DNA from 3 places in the Pseudescherichia sp. L3 genome. Region 2 is predicted to be linked to each of the others. Evidence: predicted binding sites of a transcription regulator. Region 2 holds the regulator's gene; each other region holds the start of a gene.
The links. The regulator CRP, encoded in region 2, controls carbon source genes, mostly activating them, when cyclic AMP is high. The targets are predictions, from matches to a motif close to ATGTGANNNNNNTCACAT.
Positions count from the first base shown of each region.

Region 1 (6,906 bases), on a different contig from region 2:
TTACCCTGCTCGGCGGCGTGGCAGCGCATCAGGGCCTGCTGCGCTTCTGGCTGGTGGTCGCGGCGGTGGCGCTGGGAGGCATGATTGGCGATCAGCTGCTCTTTCTGCTTGGCCGCCGCCTGGGGGATCGCGTATTGGGTCACTTTTCGCGCCATCAGAAGAAAATCGATCGCGCCCAGCGGCTGATCAAAAAACGGCCGTGGCTCTTCGTGATCGGCACCCGCTTTATGTATGGCTTTCGCATCATCGGCCCGCTGCTGATTGGCTCCAGCGGCCTCTCACCGCGGGTTTTTATTCCGCTCAATATCGTGGGCGCTATCGTCTGGGCGCTGATCTTTACTACCCTCGGCTACGTGGGCGGCGAGGTAGTAGGCCCATGGCTGCATACCCTGGATCAGCACCTGAAGCACTGGATATGGCTGATTGTGGCGGTCGTTGTCGTCTTTATACTGCGGGCGGTGCTCAAACGCTGGCTGGCAAAAGACAAAGAGACGGGAGAGTAATCCCTCCCGCCTGTGGCCTACTGGGGTTTGTACTGCGGGTTGGCCAGCATAAAGCCGCCGTCTACGATAAACGACTGGCCGGTGGTATAAGTGGCATCCTCAGAGCTGAGCCAGCCCACCAGGCTGGCAATCTCCTGGGTGTGGCCTGGCCGGGCCAGCGGAATATTCGGCATAGAGCCCTCTTCCACATCCTCATCCTTCATGTCGTTCATCGGGGTGGCGATGGCCCCCGGCGCTACCGAGTTCACCAGGATTTTGTGCTGCACCAGCTCCATCGCCATCGACTTGGTCAGCCCGCCGAGAGCGTGCTTGGCCGCGGTGTAGGCGCTGGCCTCCGGCAGCGGGGTGTGCTCATGCACGGAGGTAATATTGATAATGCGTCCGCCCTCGCCCTGCTCCACCATCTTTCTGGCCGCGATCTGCGCGCACAGGAACGCGCCGTCAACGTCAACGGTAAAGACGGTGCGCCACTCCTCAAACGCCATCTCCAAAAACGGCGCCTTGCTCATCGCCCCGGCGTTGTTGACCAGCACGTCGATGCGTCCGAACCTGTCGATCAGGGTCTGAATAGCCTGCGCCCCCTCGGGCAGATTACTCAGGTCGAGCTGCACGGTTTCGGCCCGGCGGCCAAACGAGGCAACGGCTTCCGCCACCTCTTTTGCCCCCTCGTCGTCCGAGTGCCAGGTGATGCCAATGTCGTACCCCTGCTTTGCCAATACCAGCGCGCACTGCTTGCCGATACCTGAATCTGATGCCGTGACGATGGCAACCTTATTTGTCGTGCCCATAAGAACCTCCGCAAAAAGAAGTGATAAGGGGAGAACGCGAAAAAGCTGAACAGTAAGTATAGAGAGTTCCCGGCTATCGCAAGGACACGGGCCATTTTCTGCTCCGGCCAGGCAAAACGGCAGATAATTGTCTATGCTTTCAGAGGTATCAGCCAAACGTCACGATAAAAGGACAGGACGATGAAAATTTTACTTTGGGCTATTTTGATTATTTTTCTGATTGGGCTGTTGGTGGTAACCGGCGTGTTTAAGATGATTTTCTAAGATGTTCGCCTGAACATGGCCCCCGCAAGGGGGCAAAATGCGTTAACCGACCCCACCATCCTACTATCGCGATTAAACCTGATGATACCCCCCACCTAGCGTAGAGGTGAGTTGCAACGTGGCGTCCAGCCACTGGCCGTGCAGGGTGATGCCGTTAATCTGCTCCTGGAGCAGCGGCAGTCGGCTCTGGCTAACCCGCATGCCGGGAATAATCCCTACCTTAAAGCGCGCTTCGGCTAACGCGACAATGCGTCCCGTATCCTGCTCAATCTGCTGCTGACGTTGATTCTCGTCCGCCAGCGTTTCTACCTGTACCGCCGCCTTCTCGACCTCGTTGACCGCGTCCACGACCGCCTTGTTATAGTTGGCAATAGAGAGGTTATGCTCCTCTTCGGCAATATTAAGGCTGGCGTTAAGCCGCCCGCTGTCAAAGACAGGCAGCGTCAGCCCGCCGGTGACGCCCATCTGCTGGGCTGAGTGGCGAAAGAGATCGCTCAGGTGCAGGGCGTCCTGCTGGAGAAACGCCATCAGGTTAAGATCCGGGTAGAAAGCGGCTTTTGCCGCCTCTACGCTGCTGAGAGAGGACTCAATGTACCAGTGCGCCGCCTGCAGATCCGGACGACGAGCCAGCAGATCGTAGCCGAGCTGCGCAGGCATTTTACCTTCAACCTTCGGCAACCTGACCGGCTGCAGATGCAGCGTGGCAGCGCTGCTGTCCGTCAGCGCCATCAGGCGGGCTTCAATCACCCGCATTTTACCCCGAGCCTCGCTCTGCTGCTGGCGGGTTTTCTCTTCGTCGATGCTGTTTTCCGCGTCCGCCACCGAAGAGGTGATGCCCGCCTGATGAAGCTGGCGGTCGGCGGCAACAATCGTCTGCTGGTTACGTTCGATCTCGTCCAGCACCTGACTGATGGCGGCCTCGGTCTGCCACTGCCAGTAGAGGCGTGCCACGCTGGTCGCCAGCAGCTGACGCGTCTGCTGACGCTCCGCTTCATGAGCGCGCACGTTGCCAATGCGGGCGGCTACCTCGTCACGGTTTTTCCCCCACAGATCCAGGTCCCAACCGGCGGTAAGGCCGAAGGTGCCGTTGGTATACCAGGGTCCGGTGGTTCCGGCAGCGGGATCGGTTATGGCAAAGGGCCCCATTAACCCCTCGGCGGACATGCGCTGCCGCTCGACGTCGGCGGAAAAATCAACCTCCGGGCCACCGTTGGCGGCGACGCGCTGCGCCTGCGCTTCGGCAAGGTGAATACGCTGCTCTGCCACCTGCATATCCGGCGCATGCGCCAGGGCGCGCTCAATCAGGGAGTTTAGCTGCGGATCGTGATACGCCTGCCACCACTGGCTCTGCGGCCAGCCAGCGGCCAGCGCCGGAGGTAAGCGCGGGGTAGCCGCCGCTGCCGGGGCCTGCTCTTTCAGGGGGACGACGCTGTCATGCATCGGCGCGCATCCGCTAAGAAGGGATACCAGCGGGAAGCACGCCGCAGCGGCGAGAATAAAAGGACGACTCATAGATACGCTCTGCTAAACCAGGGCGTTGCAGAGTACACATACTTCTATCCCGTTTTTTAGGTAAGCGTGGCAAAACACAGCCGGTCATAAAAAAACACAGCTGGAAAAATATTCACCTTATCAATGATATAAATAAAACTATTCTTCCCGAATATGTTTAGCCGCAGCCTCAATGGCGGTGGCAATCGCCGCCGACTGCTTCAGGGTACGGATCTCGCTGAACAGGCCGTCGGCTTCGGCATACTCTTTGCGTAAATAGCCCAGCCACTGCTTGATACGCGCCACATGGTACATCCCCGTATCGCCCTGCTTCTCAAGCTGGCTGTACTGCTGGAGCAGGCCGACCACCTCCGGCCAGGGCATGCGCGGTGCGTTATCTTTGATCACTCGGCTGAGATTAGGCACGTTCAGCGCGCCGCGGCCAATCATCACCGCATCGCAGCCGGTCACCGCCAGGCAATCCTGCGCGCTCTGCCAGTCCCAGATCTCACCGTTCGCAATCACCGGGATGGTCAGCCGCTTACGGATCTCGCCAATCGCCTGCCAGTTGATGCGCTCCGCTTTATAGCCATCCTCTTTCGTGCGACCGTGGACCACCAGCTCGGTGGCTCCCGCCTGCTGCACCGCATCGGCGATCTCAAACTGCCGTGCGCCGCTGTCCCAGCCGAGGCGTATCTTAACGGTAACAGGCAGCGAGGCCGGCACGGCTTCACGCATCGCTTTGGCACCGCGGTAGATCAGCTCGGGATCTTTGAGCAGGGTCGCTCCGCCGCCGCTGCCGTTCACCAGTTTTGACGGACAGCCGCAGTTGAGATCGACCCCGTACGAGCCGAGCTCTACGGCGCGCGCGGCGTTCTCCGCCAGCCACTGCGGATACTGACCCAGCAGCTGGATCCGCACCGGGGTGCCGTTCAACGTCCGGCTCTGGCGATGCAGTTCGGGGCAGATCTTATAGAACGATTTTACCGGCAGCAGCTGATCGACCACGCGTAAAAATTCGGTCATACAGAGATCGTAATCATTTACCCCGGTCAGCAGCTCGCGCACCAGCGAATCGAGCACGCCTTCCATCGGTGCCAGTAATACACGCATAACGTTACCCGTCAGAAAAGAGGCGCGTATGGTAGCGCCTCTGGCCCACGGGTGAAAGGGGCTTTATCGCCCGGTTTACGCCTAATCTTGTGTGAATGCCTGACGTTCCATTTAGGAATATTTGGTATGCTCACAATTCATGATGTGATCGATAGCACAGTTATCGAATCAATTGTATGATGAATACGTTTCATCAGAGGCTTGAACCATGTCCAAATCATTGACCGTTGTCTGGCAGTATCTTCGCGCTTTTGTGCTGATTTATGCCTGCCTGTATGCCGGAATCGCTATCTCTTCCCTGCTGCCCATTACCATTCCCGGCAGCATTATCGGCATGCTGATCATGTTCTTTCTGCTGGCGCTGCAAATCCTGCCGGCAAAATGGGTGAACCCCGGCTGCTACGTGCTGATCCGCTATATGGCGCTGCTGTTTGTACCCATCGGCGTGGGCGTGATGCAGTACTACGACGTGCTGCGGGCGCAGTTCGGGCCGGTGGTGGTCTCCTGCGCGATCAGCACGCTTGTTGTCTTCCTTGTCGTGAGCTGGAGCTCGCACCTGGTGCACGGCGAGCGCAAGGTGGGTGAGAAAGGAGCAAAATCGTGATGGAAAATATCTGGTGGTCGCTGCCGCTGACGCTGGCGGTCTTCTTTGCGGCCCGCAAGCTGGCGGCGCGTTTTAAGATGCCCCTGCTCAATCCGCTGCTGGTGGCGATGGTGGTGCTGATCCCATTCCTGCTGCTGACCGGCATCCCCTATGAGCGCTACTTCGCCGGGAGCAAAATTCTTAACGATCTGCTCCAGCCCGCCGTAGTGGCGCTGGCCTACCCGCTGTATGAGCAGCTGCATCAGATCCGCGCTCGTTGGAAATCGATTATCTCCATCTGCTTTATCGGCAGCGTGGTCGCAATGGTCACCGGCACTACCGTTGCCCTGCTAATGGGCGCCTCACCGGAGATCGCCGCCTCGATCCTGCCAAAATCGGTTACCACGCCGATTGCCATGGCGGTTGGGGGCAGCATCGGTGGGATCCCGGCCATTAGCGCGGTGTGCGTGATCTTTGTAGGCATCCTTGGGGCGGTGTTTGGCCATACCCTGCTGAACCTGATGCGTATTCGAACTAAAGCGGCCCGAGGTCTGGCAATGGGTACCGCCTCCCACGCCCTGGGCACAGCACGCTGTGCGGAGCTGGATTATCAGGAGGGCGCATTCAGTTCACTGGCGCTGGTGCTCTGCGGGATTATCACCTCGCTGATGGCTCCCCTGATCTTCCCACTGATCCTGACGCTGGTGGGTTAAAATTTGCGATGCGTCGCGCATTTTTCATTTGAATTTCATAAGTTGCATATAGAGTGTGATTTGAATCACATATAAAGCGCCTTACGCTCTTTACACTAGGCTCCCATTACACTGCTATGAGGCAACGCCATGCATTCACGTTTTCACTCGGCTTTCGCTAATCTTGCGAAGGATCTGCAATCCGCTTTAGCCCCCCTTCTTGCGGATGACCATTTTCCCGCCATGCTGAGCGCGGAGCAGGTGAAGGCGCTGGTGAGCGCCACCGGACTGGATGAAGACGCGCTGGCCTTTGCGCTCCTGCCGCTGGCCGCCGCCTGCGCCCGGGCCGATCTCTCGCATTTTAACGTGGGTGCCATCGCCCGCGGGGTGAGCGGCACGTGGTACTTCGGCGGTAATATGGAGTTTCTTGGCTCCAGCATGCAGCAGACCGTTCACGCCGAGCAGAGCGCCATCAGCCACGCCTGGCTGCGGGGGGAGAAATCGCTGGTGGCTATCACCGTTAACTACACCCCCTGTGGGCACTGCCGTCAGTTTATGAACGAGCTGAACAGCGGTCTCGATCTGCGTATTGCTCTCCCAGGCCGCGATCCCCATACTCTGGCGGATTACCTGCCCGACGCCTTTGGTCCCAAAGATCTTGAAATTAATACTCTGCTGATGGATGACGAGGATCACGGTTTCACGTCTGAGGGGGAGGCGCTGGTCAAAGCGGCCATCACCGCCGCCAACCAGAGCCATGCGCCTTACAGCAACGCCCCCTCCGGCGTCGCCATCGAGCTGAGCAACGGGCAAATTTTCGCCGGGCGCTATGCGGAAAATGCGGCTTTCAACCCATCCCTGCCGCCGTTACAGGGTGCGCTCAATCTACTGAGCCTGAACGGCTATGACTATCCGGATATGCGCCGTGCCGTACTGGCCGAACGCCCGGACGCGCCGCTCACCCAGTGGGATGCCACTTCCGCCACGCTGAGAGCGCTGGGATGCCGCTACGTTGAGCGTGTGGCACTGCCGGCCTGAGCCGCGGTGCTAACACAATGAAAAGATTGTGATGAAAATCCCCGCAGTTGAATCGCTGATTCTTGCGCTTCCTCTGCGGGTAAAGTAGCCTGAATGAAATTTCATCTCCGCATCGAGCTATCTGCATGTTAAAGCGTTTGTTATACAGCCTGTTAGTCATCATCGGCTTGCTGCTGTTAACTGCGCTTGTTCTTGACCGCTGGATAAGCTGGAAAACCTCTCCGTGGATCTACGACGATTTGCAAGATCTGCCCTATCGCCAGGTTGGGGTCGTGCTGGGTACGGCCAAGTATTACCGCACCGGAGTCATTAATCAGTACTATCGCTACCGCATTCAGGGCGCGCTGAACGCCTACAACAGCGGCAAGGTGAACTACCTGCTGTTGAGCGGCGACAATGCCCAACAGAGCTACAACGAGCCGGTCACCATGCGC
Region 1 is NZ_JANKYC010000001.1:2,028,014-2,034,919, forward strand. It holds gene NR795_RS09910 (DedA family protein) at 1-503, shown strand, start outside; gene NR795_RS09915 (SDR family oxidoreductase) at 521-1,291, opposite strand; gene yohP (small membrane protein YohP) at 1,472-1,555, shown strand; gene mdtQ (multidrug resistance outer membrane protein MdtQ) at 1,628-3,067, opposite strand; gene dusC (tRNA dihydrouridine(16) synthase DusC) at 3,206-4,159, opposite strand; gene NR795_RS09935 (CidA/LrgA family protein) at 4,368-4,763, shown strand; gene NR795_RS09940 (CidB/LrgB family autolysis modulator) at 4,760-5,455, shown strand; gene cdd (cytidine deaminase) at 5,585-6,472, shown strand; gene sanA (outer membrane permeability protein SanA) at 6,598-6,906, shown strand, end outside.
Region 1: cdd (cytidine deaminase) is a predicted target of CRP. The motif match lies at 5,509-5,526, and genes of this name have one in related genera.

Region 2 (6,906 bases):
GCTCCTGCTTGATCAGGCGCGGATCGCGGGTAAAGAGCGGTTCGATAAAGAACGGCTTGTCAGCGACCACCACGTAGTCAATCCACGATCCGGGAATATCGACGCGAGGCAGATCGTTCTCGTCATCCACCAGCTCGTTGACCTGTGCAATAACGATACCGTCATGGAACGCGGCGGCTTCCACCAGCGCCGGGGTATCTTCGGTGCTGGCCCCGGTATAGAGGTTGCCCTTGCGGTCGGCTTTAAAACCGGCGATCAGCGCCACGTTCGGAGCCAGATCAACGTAGAGACGAGAATAGAGTTCGATGTAGGTGTGAATTGCACCGATCTCAAGCTGATCGTCTTCTAACAGCTGAGAGATGCGCAGGCTTTGCGTTCCGGAGAAAGAGAAGTCCAGCTTGCGGGCGATGCCCTTTTCAAAAATATCGAGATGTTCGCTGCGCCCGACGCTGGGCATGATCATATGCAGGTCGTGCACTTTTTGCGGGTTAACCTCCGCCAGCGAACGAGAGAGGAAGTCCGCCTGCTTCTGGTTGTTCCCCTCAAGGACCACCCGGTCGCCCGGCGCAATCAGTTTTTCTAGCATGGCGACCAGGTCGTCGGTCGGTAGCACTTTGCCTTCTACCGGGACAGAAGCCAGACGACGCTGTTTCTCAGTGCGTCGTGTGTTCCATACCCGTGCAGGCGTTTGCCCAGATAACATTATTAACCTCCTGATTCAGCAATCGTTTTGATTTGCTTAACGCTGAAGGAAGTGTGCGCCCTGCTGAAAAATGCATCAATAAAGCGGTTAGCAGGATCATTAGCCTGAGAGTAACGATCAAAATAGGAATTTGTGATTCAGATCAGCCCAGAGGGGAGAAAAATGCGCTACGACAGGAGAGTAGTGACCCATTTTCATAAACATAATTGATTCGTGCAGGTATAGTATTCCGCAGATAACTGAAAAATAACTCGCACGACATGACCCAAATAACTCCCTTACTGCTTCCCGCTGCGGCGGAAGATAACGTTGAATTCCGCCCGATGCCGGGGGCAAGCAACCCGCATTTGCAGACCATGCTGCCGCGTATTTTGCGTCGCCGTCTGCAGTTCACCGCCCAGTGGCAGCGCCTTGAGCTTCCCGACGGCGACTTTGTCGATCTGGCGTGGAGCGAAGATCCGCAGCAGGCAAAAGATAAGCCCCGGCTGGTGGTATTCCACGGCCTGGAGGGCAGCCTGCACAGCCCCTATGCCCATGGATTAATTCACGCCGCCAGGCAGCGCGGCTGGCTCGGGGTGGTGATGCACTTTCGCGGCTGCAGCGGCGAGCCTAACCGCCTGAACCGCATCTATCACTCCGGCGAAACCGAAGACGGCAGCGCGTTCCTGCACTGGCTGCATAGTGAGCTGGGCCCGGCACCCACGGCGGCAGTAGGTTACTCCCTCGGCGGCAATATGCTTGGCTGCCTGCTGGCTAAAGCGGACGACAGCCTGCCGCTCAACGCGGCGGTGATTGTCTCGGCTCCGCTGGTGCTGGAGGCCTGTAGCCTCCATATGGACAAGGGTTTCACACGCGTCTACCAGCGCTACCTGCTGAACCTGCTGAAAGCCAACGCCACGCGCAAACTCAAGGCCTATCCCGGCTCCCTGCCGATCGATCTCGCCCAGCTCAAGCGCGTACGCCGCATCCGTGAGTTTGATGACCTGATCACGGCAAAGGCGCACGGGTTCGATGATGCCATCGACTACTACCGCCGAAGCAGCGCCATGCCGCTCCTGCCGCAGATCCGCAAGCCGACGCTGATTATCCATGCCAAAGACGATCCCTTTATGGATCACCACGTCATTCCCGCGGCGGGCCATTTACCCGCTAATATTGAGTATCAGTTGACCGAACATGGTGGCCACGTTGGCTTCGTTGGCGGCACGCTGCGCCGTCCAGAGATGTGGCTTGAAAAGCGCATCCCCGACTGGCTGGCACCCTATCTGGAGGCATAATGATTATTCCCTGGCAAGAGGTTCCACCCGAGACGCTCTACAGCCTGATTGAGAGCTTTGTCTTGCGCGAAGGCACCGATTATGGTGAACATGAGCGTTCGCTTGAGCAAAAGGTTGCCGACGTAAAGCGTCAGTTGGAGACGGGTGAGGCCGTGCTGGTGTGGTCAGAGCTACACGAGACGGTCAATATTATGCCCCGCAAACAGTTTCGCGAATAACGCTGCGTCAGGCGATCCGCCCTCTTCTGCTGTTTATCAGGGAGTCGTTCGCTATGTCAGCCAAACATCCGGTGATTGCTGTGACAGGTTCCAGCGGGGCAGGAACCACCACCACCAGCCTCGCCTTTCGTAAAATTTTTTCCCAACTCGGGCTACGCGCCGCCGAGGTGGAGGGCGATAGCTTCCACCGCTATACCCGTCCGGAGATGGATATGGCGATCCGCAAGGCGCGCGATGCCGGGCGACATATTAGCTACTTTGGCCCGGACGCCAACGACTTTGGCCTGCTGGAGCAGACCTTTATCGAATATGGTCACAACGGCACCGGGCAGGCGCGCAAGTATCTGCACACCTACGACGAAGCCGTGCCCTGGAACCAGGTGCCGGGTACCTTTACGCCGTGGCAGCCGCTGCCGGCACCCACCGACATTCTTTTTTACGAGGGATTGCACGGCGGCGTGGTGACGCCCCAGCACGACGTGGCGCGCCATGTGGATCTGCTGGTGGGGGTAGTGCCGATTATCAACCTGGAGTGGATCCAGAAGATGATCCGCGACACCAGCGAGCGCGGCCACTCCCGGGAGACGGTGATGGACTCGGTGGTGCGCTCGATGGATGACTATATCAACTTCATTACGCCGCAGTTCTCCCGCACCCACATCAACTTCCAGCGCGTCCCCACGGTCGACACCTCCAACCCCTTTGCGGCCAAAAATATTCCCTCGCTGGACGAGAGCTTTGTGGTGATCCACTTCCGCGATCTGGAGGGGATAGATTACCCCTGGCTGCTGGCGATGCTGCAAGGCTCATTTATCTCCCATATCAACACCCTGGTGGTGCCGGGGGGCAAAATGGGGCTGGCGATGGAGCTAATCATGCTGCCGCTGGTGCAGCGGCTGATGGAAGGCAAGAAGATTGAATAAGATAGTGCCCGGCGGCGCTACGCTAACCGGGCCTTTAACGTTACGCTTCAATCACTTCGTATGAATGGGTGATATTGACCGCTTTCTCCAGCATCAGCGCCACGGAGCAGTACTTCTCTGCCGAGAGATCCACCGCACGGGATACCGCCGCATCCTTCAGCTCTTTGCCGGTAACGATAAAGTGCAGGTTGATGTGGGTGAAGAGACGCGGTGCCTCTTCCCGGCGCTCGGAGGTCAGCTTCACTTCGCAATCGGACACGCTATGACGGCCTTTCTGCAGGATCGACACCACGTCGATGGCGCTGCATCCGCCTGCCGCCATCAGCACCATCTCCATCGGGCTGGGGGCTTTATCCCCGGAGTTGCCGTCCATTAACACCTGATGACCAGAGGCGGATTCGCCAAGGAACGTCAGCCCTTCAACCCATTTTACGCGTGCTTGCATTTTCATCACTCCAGAGTGGCAATTTTCCCGACAGATTACGCGCGCCGAGTAAAACGCGCAACGGAAGGCGACATGCATCAAGCTGAAGCGAGACACCAGGAGACACACGGCAAAAGCTATGCTAAAACAGTCAGGATGCTACGGTAATGTATTGACATTATGCAGGTATGCAGAGGACTTCAACCATTACAGGCCGCATGCCTATATTGACGGCCCCCTTCCCAGGATTCGGGAAGCATATGATTGCAACCCCAGCCGCCGGATCCGTCCCGCGACTGGCGCCAGCTTATAACAGAGGATAACCGCGCATGGTGCTTGGCAAACCACAAACAGACCCGACTCTCGAATGGTTCTTGTCTCATTGCCACATTCATAAGTACCCATCGAAGAGCACGCTGATTCACCAGGGTGAAAAAGCGGAAACGTTGTATTACATCGTCAAAGGCTCAGTGGCAGTGCTCATCAAGGACGAAGAAGGGAAAGAGATGATCCTCTCTTACCTGAACCAGGGAGACTTTATCGGTGAACTGGGCCTGTTTGAAGAGGGCCAGGAGCGCAGCGCATGGGTACGGGCGAAAACCGCCTGTGAAGTGGCCGAAATTTCCTATAAAAAATTCCGTCAGCTTATCCAGGTCAACCCGGATATTCTGATGCGCCTTTCGTCGCAGATGGCTCGCCGCCTGCAGGTCACCTCTGAGAAAGTGGGCAACCTTGCCTTCCTCGACGTGACCGGCCGTATCGCGCAGACCCTGCTGAACCTGGCTAAACAGCCGGACGCCATGACCCATCCGGACGGGATGCAGATCAAAATCACCCGCCAGGAGATCGGTCAGATCGTCGGCTGCTCCCGTGAAACCGTGGGCCGTATTCTGAAGATGCTGGAAGATCAGAACCTGATCTCCGCGCACGGCAAAACCATCGTCGTCTACGGAACACGTTAAGCTTTAAAAACGGCGTATCGCCTCGCGGACGCCGTTTTTGCTCTCCTCCTCATGTGGCGCAGGTTAATCTACCACCCCGAAGTTAACTACGCACTGCGGCAAACGCTGGTGCTGTGTCTTCCCGTGGCCATCGGCCTGGCGCTGGGTCATCTTCAGCATGGTCTACTGTTCTCGCTGGTGCCCGCCTGCTGCAACATTGCCGGTCTCGATACCCCACACAAACGCTTCTTTAAGCGCCTGATTATCGGCGGCTCGCTGTTTGCCGGCTGTAGCCTGGCGGTGCAGCTGCTGCTGGGGGCCAACGTTGCGCTCCCGCTGATCCTCGCCGGGCTGGCAATGCTGCTTGGCGTCACGGCGGAAATCAGTCCTCTACACGCGCGCCTGCTGCCCGCTTCGCTTATCGCCGCTATCTTTACCCTGAGCCTGGCGGGCAATATGCCGATCTGGGAGCCACTGCTCATCTACGCCCTTGGCACGCTCTGGTATGGGGCATTTAACTGGTTTTGGTTCTGGCTGTGGCGCGAGCAGCCCCTGCGCGAATCGTTAAGCCTGCTCTACCGCCAGCTCGCCGACTACTGCGAGGCGAAGTACAGCCTGCTGACGCAGCACGCCGATCCGGAGAAGGCCCTGCCACCGCTGCTGGCGCGTCAGCAAAAGGCGGTGGATCTCATCACCCAGTGCTATCAGCAGCTGCATATGCTCGCTGCCAACCAGCATAACGACTACAAACGTCTGCTGCGGGCGTTTCAGGTGGCGCTGGATCTGCAGGAGCACATCTCGGTAAGCCTGCACCAGCCGGAAGAGGTGCAGAAGCTGGTGGAGCGCAGCCACGCCGAAGCGGTGATCCGCTGGAATGCGCAGGTGGTCGCTGCCCGGCTTCGGGTACTGGCGGACGACATTCTGTATCATCGCTACCCGACCCGTTTCACCATGGAGAAGCAGATTGGCGCGCTGGAGAAGATCGCCCGCCAGCATCCGCAAAACCCGGTTGGGCAGTTCTGTGCCTGGCACTTTAGCCGTATCGCCCGGGTGCTGCGTACCCAGCGTCCGCTCTATAGCCGCGACCTGATGGCCGACCAGCAACGCCGCCAGCCGCTGTGGGAGGCGCTAAAAAGCTACCTGTCGCTGAAATCTCCGGCGCTGCGTAATGCTGCCCGCATCAGCGTCATGCTGAGTATCGCCAGCCTGATGGGCAGCGCCCTGCATCTGCCGAAGCCCTACTGGATCCTGATGACGGTACTGCTGGTCACGCAGAACGGCTACGGCGCTACCCGGGTACGTATTTTACACCGGGCGGCGGGCACGCTGGCAGGGTTAACGGTTGCCGGGGCTACCCTGCACTTCCATGTCCCGGAGGGGTATACGCTGCTGGGCATGCTGTTTATCACGCTGATCAGCTACCTGATTATTCGCAAGAGCTACGGCTGGGCGACGGTGGGGTTCACCATTACGGCGGTGTACTCGATTCAGATCCTGACCCTGAGCGGCGAGAACTTTATTGTCGCCCGGCTGATCGACACCCTGATTGGCTGCCTGATCGCCTTCGGCGGGATGGTCTGGCTCTGGCCGCAGTGGCAGAGCGGTCTGCTGCGCAAAAACGCCCATGATGCCATTGAGAAGGATCAGGATGCGATTCGCCTGATCCTCAGCGACGACCCGCAGCCGACGCCGCTGGCCTACCAGCGCATACGGGTCAACCAGGCGCACAACGCCCTCTTTAACTCGCTCAATCAGGCGATGCAGGAGCCGGGGTTCAATACCCACTATCTGGAAGATATGAAGCTCTGGGTGACCCATAGCCAGTTTATTGTCGAGCATATAAACGCCCTGACGACGCTGGCCCGTGAGCACACCATGCTGACGCCGGATCTGACCCAGCGCTATCTCGAGTCATGCGAAATTGCGCTTCAGCGCTGCCAGCAGCGGCTGGACTATGACGGGGCCGGGGCTTCCGGCGACGCGAATATTCTTGAAGCGCCGGAGACGCTCACCCAGGGTCCAATGAGCCCAATGGAGATGCATCTTCAGCGCATTATCGGGCATCTGAACAGCATGCACACCATCTCGTCGGTGGCATGGCGTCAGCGCCCGCATCATGGCATCTGGCTTAATCGCCGGTGGAGTAAAGATTAAGCCCGAGTGATGTTGGCCACCGCCACAGCAAAGCGCTGCATACCCTCATCAATATCCTGCTCGGTGACCACCAGCGACGGCGCAAAGCGCATCACGTCCGGCCCGGCGTTCAGCACCATCACGCCCTCATCGGCGGCCGCGTAAAGCAGATCGCGGGCGCGCCCCTTGTATTGAGGTTTTAGCTCTGCGCCAATCAACAACCCCATGCCGCGAATATCGCTGAATACGTCAAACTGCTCGTCGATCTGCTGCAAATGCTTCACAAA
Region 2 is NZ_JANKYC010000003.1:45,763-52,668, forward strand. It holds gene mdcA (malonate decarboxylase subunit alpha) at 1-703, opposite strand, end outside; gene NR795_RS15570 (hydrolase) at 964-1,980, shown strand; gene NR795_RS15575 (YheU family protein) at 1,980-2,198, shown strand; gene NR795_RS15580 (phosphoribulokinase) at 2,252-3,121, shown strand; gene NR795_RS15585 (OsmC family protein) at 3,162-3,566, opposite strand; gene crp (cAMP-activated global transcriptional regulator CRP) at 3,875-4,507, shown strand; gene NR795_RS15595 (YccS/YhfK family putative transporter) at 4,559-6,640, shown strand; gene NR795_RS15600 (aspartate aminotransferase family protein) at 6,637-6,906, opposite strand, start outside.

Region 3 (6,906 bases), on a different contig from region 2:
CTTCCTCGCCGGTGAAATTACCCCGGTGTTCTTTGGTACCGCGCTGGGTAACTTCGGCGTTGACCACATGCTGGACGGTCTGGTCGAGTGGGCACCCACGCCGATGCCGCGTAAAACCGATACCCGCGAAGTGGAAGCTAAAGAGGAGAAGTTCTCTGGCTTCGTCTTTAAAATTCAGGCCAACATGGATCCGAAACACCGTGACCGCGTGGCGTTCCTGCGCGTCGTTTCCGGGAAATATGAAAAGGGCATGAAGCTGCGCCAGGTGCGTATCGGTAAGGATGTGGTGATTTCCGACGCGCTGACCTTTATGGCGGGCGACCGTTCGCACGTTGAAGAGGCGTATCCGGGAGATATCATCGGCCTGCACAACCACGGTACGATCCAGATCGGCGACACCTTCACCCAGGGCGAAATGATGAAGTTCACCGGTATCCCGAACTTTGCCCCTGAGCTGTTCCGCCGCATCCGCCTGCGCGATCCGCTGAAGCAGAAGCAGCTGCTCAAAGGGCTGGTTCAGCTCTCGGAAGAGGGCGCAGTGCAGGTGTTCCGTCCGATTGCCAATAACGATCTGATCGTTGGCGCGGTTGGGGTGCTGCAGTTCGACGTGGTAGTTGCGCGCCTGAAGAGCGAATACAACGTGGAAGCGATCTACGAATCGGTTAACGTGGCGACCGCCCGCTGGGTAGAGTGCAGCGACGTGAAGAAATTCGAAGAGTTCAAACGTAAAAACGAGGTCCAGCTGGCGCTGGACGGCGGGGATAACCTGACCTACATCGCGCCGACCATGGTCAACCTGAACCTGACGCAGGAGCGTTACCCTGACGTTCAGTTCCGTAAAACGCGCGAACACTAATCTCCTCTCTTCTCCAGAGCACGGCAGCCGCCGTGCTCTGTCACTTTCCCTGTCTTATTAGTCCCTTGCGGAATGTTCTTAAATAGCCCGCTTTTTGCTTTTATCGCCTGTTTTTTATCTTCTCTCCCAAGCGCTTTTTAAATTGTTGGCTATATTTAACAAAGTGATTACCAGACGTGTGGATGAATGCACTGTTCAATGCGTGAATAAAAGCGTTTCATCCCACACTCTTTTTTAGTCACATGATTAATCGCTGTACGACAGGGTGTTACTCACCTTAGCAGCAAAGTGGCCTTGATGGCTGCTCAAAGCCCAAAACGTGGGCAAACTGAAAGGAATAGATCGATGACTATGACAAGACTGAAGATTTCTAAAACCCTGCTGGCTGTTGTATTAGGTTCTGTTGTTGCAAGCGGTTCTGCCATGGCAGAAACCAGCGCAACTGACAAAGCGCAATCTTCGGCGCACAGCGCAGGTGAAAAAATCGATAGCTCTATGAATAAAGTCGGTAACTTCATGGACGACAGCGCGATCACCGCCAAAGTTAAAGCAGCTCTGGTCGATCACGACAGCATTAAGAGCACCGACATCTCCGTCAAGACTGACAAAGCTGTTGTCACCCTGAGCGGTTTCGTTGAGAGCCAGGCGCAGGCTGAAGAAGCGGTAAAAGTTACTAAACAGGTTGAGGGCGTCAAGTCCGTTAGCGATAAGCTGCACGTACGCGATGGCAAAGACTCTTCTGTGAAGGGCTATGCAGGTGATACTGCGACCACCAGCGAAATTAAAGCTAAGCTGTTAGCTGATGACATCGTTCCGGCACGTAAAGTGAAAGTTGAAACCACCGATGGTGTGGTCCAGCTGTCCGGTACGGTTGATTCCCAGGCACAAATCGAACGTGCGGAGAGCATCTCCAAAGCGGTCGATGGTGTGAAAAGTGTGAAAAACGATCTTAAAGTTAACAAGTAATCTCAGAATGCGATCCCCCGCGTTGTAACGGGGGACGTGAGCATCACACCGAGTAAGTATCGCCGGTGAGTAGCCTGAGCGCTCACTAACAGCGGTAAAGTTAACTATGGTAAAGGAAAGGAGAATCTTATGTTTCGTTGGGGCATTATATTTCTGGTTATCGCGTTAATCGCCGCTGCTCTGGGCTTTGGTGGCCTGGCCGGTACGGCAGCAGGTGCAGCAAAAATTGTTTTTGTTGTCGGGATCATTCTGTTCCTGGTCAGCCTGTTCATGGGACGTCGGCGTCCATAGCGAGCCGTGAATTCCCGCTAATCGTAAAGCCAGTCCTTGTGACTGGCTTTCACGGTTTTAGAACGCAGGAAATTAGGATAAGCTATTAATAATTAAAACAATGAAAGGAAGGCAGGGTGGGGCAGCGAATTCCCGTTACGCTCGGCAATATAGCGCCGCTGGCGTTGAGATCCTTTCGCCCGGGACGACTCGCCTTAGTGTGTGAAGGCGGCGGTCAACGAGGCATTTTTACTGCCGGCGTGCTGGACGAATTCATGCGCGCGCAATTCAATCCCTTTGAACTCTTCTTCGGCACCTCTGCCGGAGCACAAAATATCTCGGCCTACCTCTGTAATCAGCCCGGTTACGCGCGCAAGGTCATCATGCGCTACACCACTTCCCGTGAATTCTTCAATCCGGTGCGCTTTGTGCGCGGCGGCAACCTGATCGATCTCGACTGGCTGGTAGAGTCTACGGCCAGAGATATGCCGCTGGCGATGGATACCGCTGCCCGCCTGTTTGACGTCGGCAAGCTGTTCTATATGTGCGCCTGCCGCGGCGATGACTACACCCCAGGCTACTTCTCGCCGACCAGTCAAACCTGGATGGATCTGATCCGCGCCACCAGCGCTATCCCCGGCTTTTACCGCAGCGGCGTGATGCTGGACGGAATTAACTATCTCGACGGCGGCATTAGCGACGCCATTCCGGTGCAGGAGGCGGCAAAGCGGGGGGCGAAAACCATCGTGGTGATCCGCACCGTGCCGTCGCAGATGTACTACACACCGCAGTGGTTCAAGCGCATGGAGCGCTGGCTGGGCGAGGGCAGCTTGCAGCCTTTCGTCAACCTGGTTCACCACCATGAGAACAGCTATCATGCGATCCAGCAGTTTATTGAGAAGCCCCCCGGCAAGCTGCGGATCTTTGAGATCTATCCGCCGCGCCTGCTAAAGAGCATGGCCCTCGGCAGTCGCCTGCCCGCGCTGCGTGATGATTACAAGATGGGGCGGCTGTGCGGTCGTTACTTCCTCGCCACCGTTGGCAAGCTGCTGGTAGACGAGCCGCCGCTGCTGCGCCATGCGCCAAGAATTATTACCCCGGCGACGGTAGTGGTGCCGCCTGCGGTAGTGGCAAACGATGCGCTGACCACTACGCTGGTCGACGCGCCGCAGGCCAACGATACGACCTTTAGCAACGAGAATTCGGCATGACGCAACGCTTTATCGATACCCACTGTCACTTTGACTTTCCGCCCTTTACCGGCGAGGAGGCGCAGAGCCTGGCTCAGGCCAGAGCAGCGGGCGTTGAGGCGATTATCGTGCCCGCCACCGAAGCGGCAAATTTTTCCCGCGTGCTGGCGCTGGCAGAGCGATTTGACGCCGTCTATGCCGCGCTGGGACTCCACCCGATCGTGATAGAAAACCATACGCCAGCCTGCATTGACAGACTGGCCGAGCAGCTGGCCGCCCGGCCTACCCGGCTGGTGGCGATAGGCGAGATTGGGCTGGATCTCTATCGGCAAGATCCGCAGTTTGATAAGCAGGAGCAGATCCTTGATGCGCAGCTGCGGCTGGCAAAGCAGTACGATCTGCCAGTGATCCTTCACTCCCGACGCACCCATGACAAGCTAGCGATGCACCTCAAGCGTCATAGCCTGCCGCGTACCGGCGTCGTACACGGCTTTGCGGGTAGCCTGCAACAGGCCCAGCGCTTTGTTGAGATGGGCTACCGAATTGGCGTCGGGGGCACGATCACCTATCCGCGGGCGAGTAAAACCCGCGACGTTATCGCCCGCCTGCCGCTCTCCTCTCTACTGCTGGAGACCGATGCCCCGGATATGCCGCTCAACGGTTTCCAGGGGCACCCCAATCGCCCCGAGCAGGCCGCCCGCGTCTTTAGCACACTCTGTGAGCTGCGTCCGGAATCCCCTGACGAGATAGCTGCTACGCTTCTTGATAATACGCATCAAACGTTTATGTGAAAATTTTATCATTTCTCTCCCGCTTGGAGCGATATTACGCCGATATGTCGCGCTTAACGGTGCTGTTATGTTAGAATTCTAACATGCCGGCCGTTCCGGGTATCGCCGCAATGAACGGCTTAAACAGTGATGTATCTCACATTGATATTGTGCAACTTTGCATGACGTTTTCATTAAATGTGATGTGCATCGAAGTGTCGTGGCGGGAGGATGTTAGAATAGTAACAGACCCGCCCGGTTAAACAATGAACCGGCAAACGCCGTCTTCAGCTTCTGGAGAGTGTTATGACTGATTTAACTGCAAGCAGCCTGCGCGCATTGCAACTGATGGATTTGACCACCCTGAACGATGATGACACCGATGCGAAAGTCATCGCCCTGTGCCATCAGGCGAAAACCCCGGTAGGTAACACCGCCGCCATCTGCATCTACCCGCGTTTTATTCCGATTGCGCGTAAAACGCTGAAAGAGCAGGGCACGCCGGAGATCCGCATTGCTACGGTGACGAACTTCCCGCACGGCAATGACGATGTTGAGATCGCCCTGGCAGAGACGCGCGCGGCCATTGCCTACGGCGCGGACGAAGTGGACGTGGTGTTCCCGTATCGGGCGCTGATCGCCGGCAATGAGCAGATCGGTTTCGATCTGGTTCAGGCCTGTAAAGCCGCCTGTGCAGAAGCCAACGTGTTGCTGAAGGTCATTATCGAAACCGGCGAGCTGAAAGAGGAGGCCCTGATCCGTAAAGCTTCCGAAATCGCTATCAAAGCAGGCGCGGACTTTATTAAAACCTCCACCGGTAAGGTGCCGGTAAACGCTACCCCGGAGAGCGCGCGCATTATGCTGGAAACCATTCGCGACCTGGGCGTAGAGAAAACCGTGGGCTTTAAACCGGCGGGCGGCGTGCGTACGGCGGAAGACGCCGCGCAGTTCCTGGCCATTGCCGACCAGCTGTTCGGCGCAGAGTGGGCTGACTCACGCCACTACCGCTTTGGCGCGTCCAGCCTGCTGGCGAGCCTGCTGAAGGCCCTCGGCCACGGCGACGGCAAAAGCGCAAGCAGCTATTAATCAATACCGTTGGGTCTCCTCGTAGGCCCGATAAGCGGAGCGCCATCGGGCATATGCTGATGGCCTCCGCGCCAGCTCATCAAGGGGGTTACCTTGTTTCTCGCTCAAGAAATCATTCGAAAAAAACGCGATGGCCACGCCCTCAGCGACGAAGAGATCCGCTTTTTTATCAACGGCATTCGTGATAACACCATTTCAGAAGGTCAGATCGCCGCGCTGGCGATGACCATCTTTTTCCATGACATGGCAATGCCGGAGCGCGTCTCTCTGACCATGGCGATGCGCGACTCGGGTACGGTGCTGGACTGGAAAAGCCTCAGCCTGAACGGCCCGATTGTCGATAAGCACTCTACCGGCGGCGTGGGCGATGTAACCTCCCTGATGCTCGGCCCGATGGTGGCAGCCTGTGGCGGCTACGTGCCAATGATCTCCGGACGCGGTCTGGGCCACACCGGCGGCACCCTCGACAAGCTGGAAGCCATCCCCGGCTTTGACATCTTCCCAAGCGATAGCCGCTTCCGGGACATTATTAAGGACGTCGGCGTCGCGATTATCGGCCAGACCAGCTCCCTCGCCCCGGCGGACAAGCGCTTTTACGCCACCCGCGATATTACCGCCACGGTTGACTCTATTCCGCTGATCACCGCCTCTATTCTGGCGAAAAAGCTGGCGGAAGGGCTGGATGCGCTGGTAATGGATGTGAAAGTGGGCAGTGGGGCGTTTATGCCGACCTATGAACTGTCTGAAGCACTGGCCGAAGCCATCGTTGGCGTTGCCAACGGCGCAGGCGTACGTACTACGGCTCTGCTGACCGATATGAACCAGGTCCTGGCCTCCAGCGCCGGTAACGCGGTGGAAGTGCGCGAGGCGGTGCAGTTCCTGACCGGTGAATACCGCAACCCGCGCCTGCTCGACGTCACCATGGCGCTGTGCGTGGAGATGCTCATCTCCGGCAAGCTTGCCCGCGACGACGCCGATGCCCGCCAGCAGCTGCAGGCGGTGCTGGACAACGGCAAAGCGGCAGAGATCTTTGGCCGGATGGTGGCTGCGCAAAAAGGCCCCGCTGACTTCGTAGAAAACTACGCAAAATACCTGCCGACGGCGACGCTTAGCAAGGCGGTCTACGCCGATACCGAAGGGTTTGTCTCGGCGATGGATACCCGTGCGCTGGGCATGGCGGTGGTGTCGATGGGCGGCGGTCGTCGCCAGGCTTCTGACAGCATCGACTACAGCGTCGGCTTTACCGATATGGCGCGTCTGGGAGACAGCATTGACGGCCAGCGACCGCTGGCGGTGATCCACGCCAAAGACGAGGCCAGCTGGCAGGAAGCGGCGAAAGCCGTGAAGTCCGCCGTCACGTTAGACGATCAAGCTCCCGAAACCACGCCAACCGTCTATCGTCGTATTACTGAATAGCTGTATACTGATCTGATCGACTTAATTTGAAGCACTAGTACGGAGAAAATATGAAACGTGCATTTATTATGGTGCTGGACTCTTTCGGCATCGGCGCTACCGAAGATGCGGACCGTTTTGGTGATGCAGGCTCTGATACGCTCGGCCATATTGCCGAAGCCTGTGCCAAAGGCGAAGCTAACACCGGCCGTCAGGGCCCGCTGAACCTGCCTAATTTAACCCGTCTGGGCCTGGCGAAGGCGCATGAAGGCTCAACCGGCACTATTCCTGCGGGGATGGACGGTAACGCAGAGATCGCTGGCGCTTACGCCTGGGCGCATGAGCTCTCTTCCGGGAAAGATACGCCGTCGGG
Region 3 is NZ_JANKYC010000002.1:476,213-483,118, reverse strand. It holds gene prfC (peptide chain release factor 3) at 1-856, shown strand, start outside; gene osmY (molecular chaperone OsmY) at 1,202-1,822, shown strand; gene NR795_RS13845 (DUF1328 domain-containing protein) at 1,952-2,113, shown strand; gene NR795_RS13840 (patatin family protein) at 2,230-3,303, shown strand; gene NR795_RS13835 (TatD family hydrolase) at 3,300-4,073, shown strand; gene deoC (deoxyribose-phosphate aldolase) at 4,359-5,138, shown strand; gene deoA (thymidine phosphorylase) at 5,232-6,554, shown strand; gene deoB (phosphopentomutase) at 6,605-6,906, shown strand, end outside.
Region 3: deoC (deoxyribose-phosphate aldolase) is a predicted target of CRP. The motif match lies at 4,251-4,268, and genes of this name have one in related genera.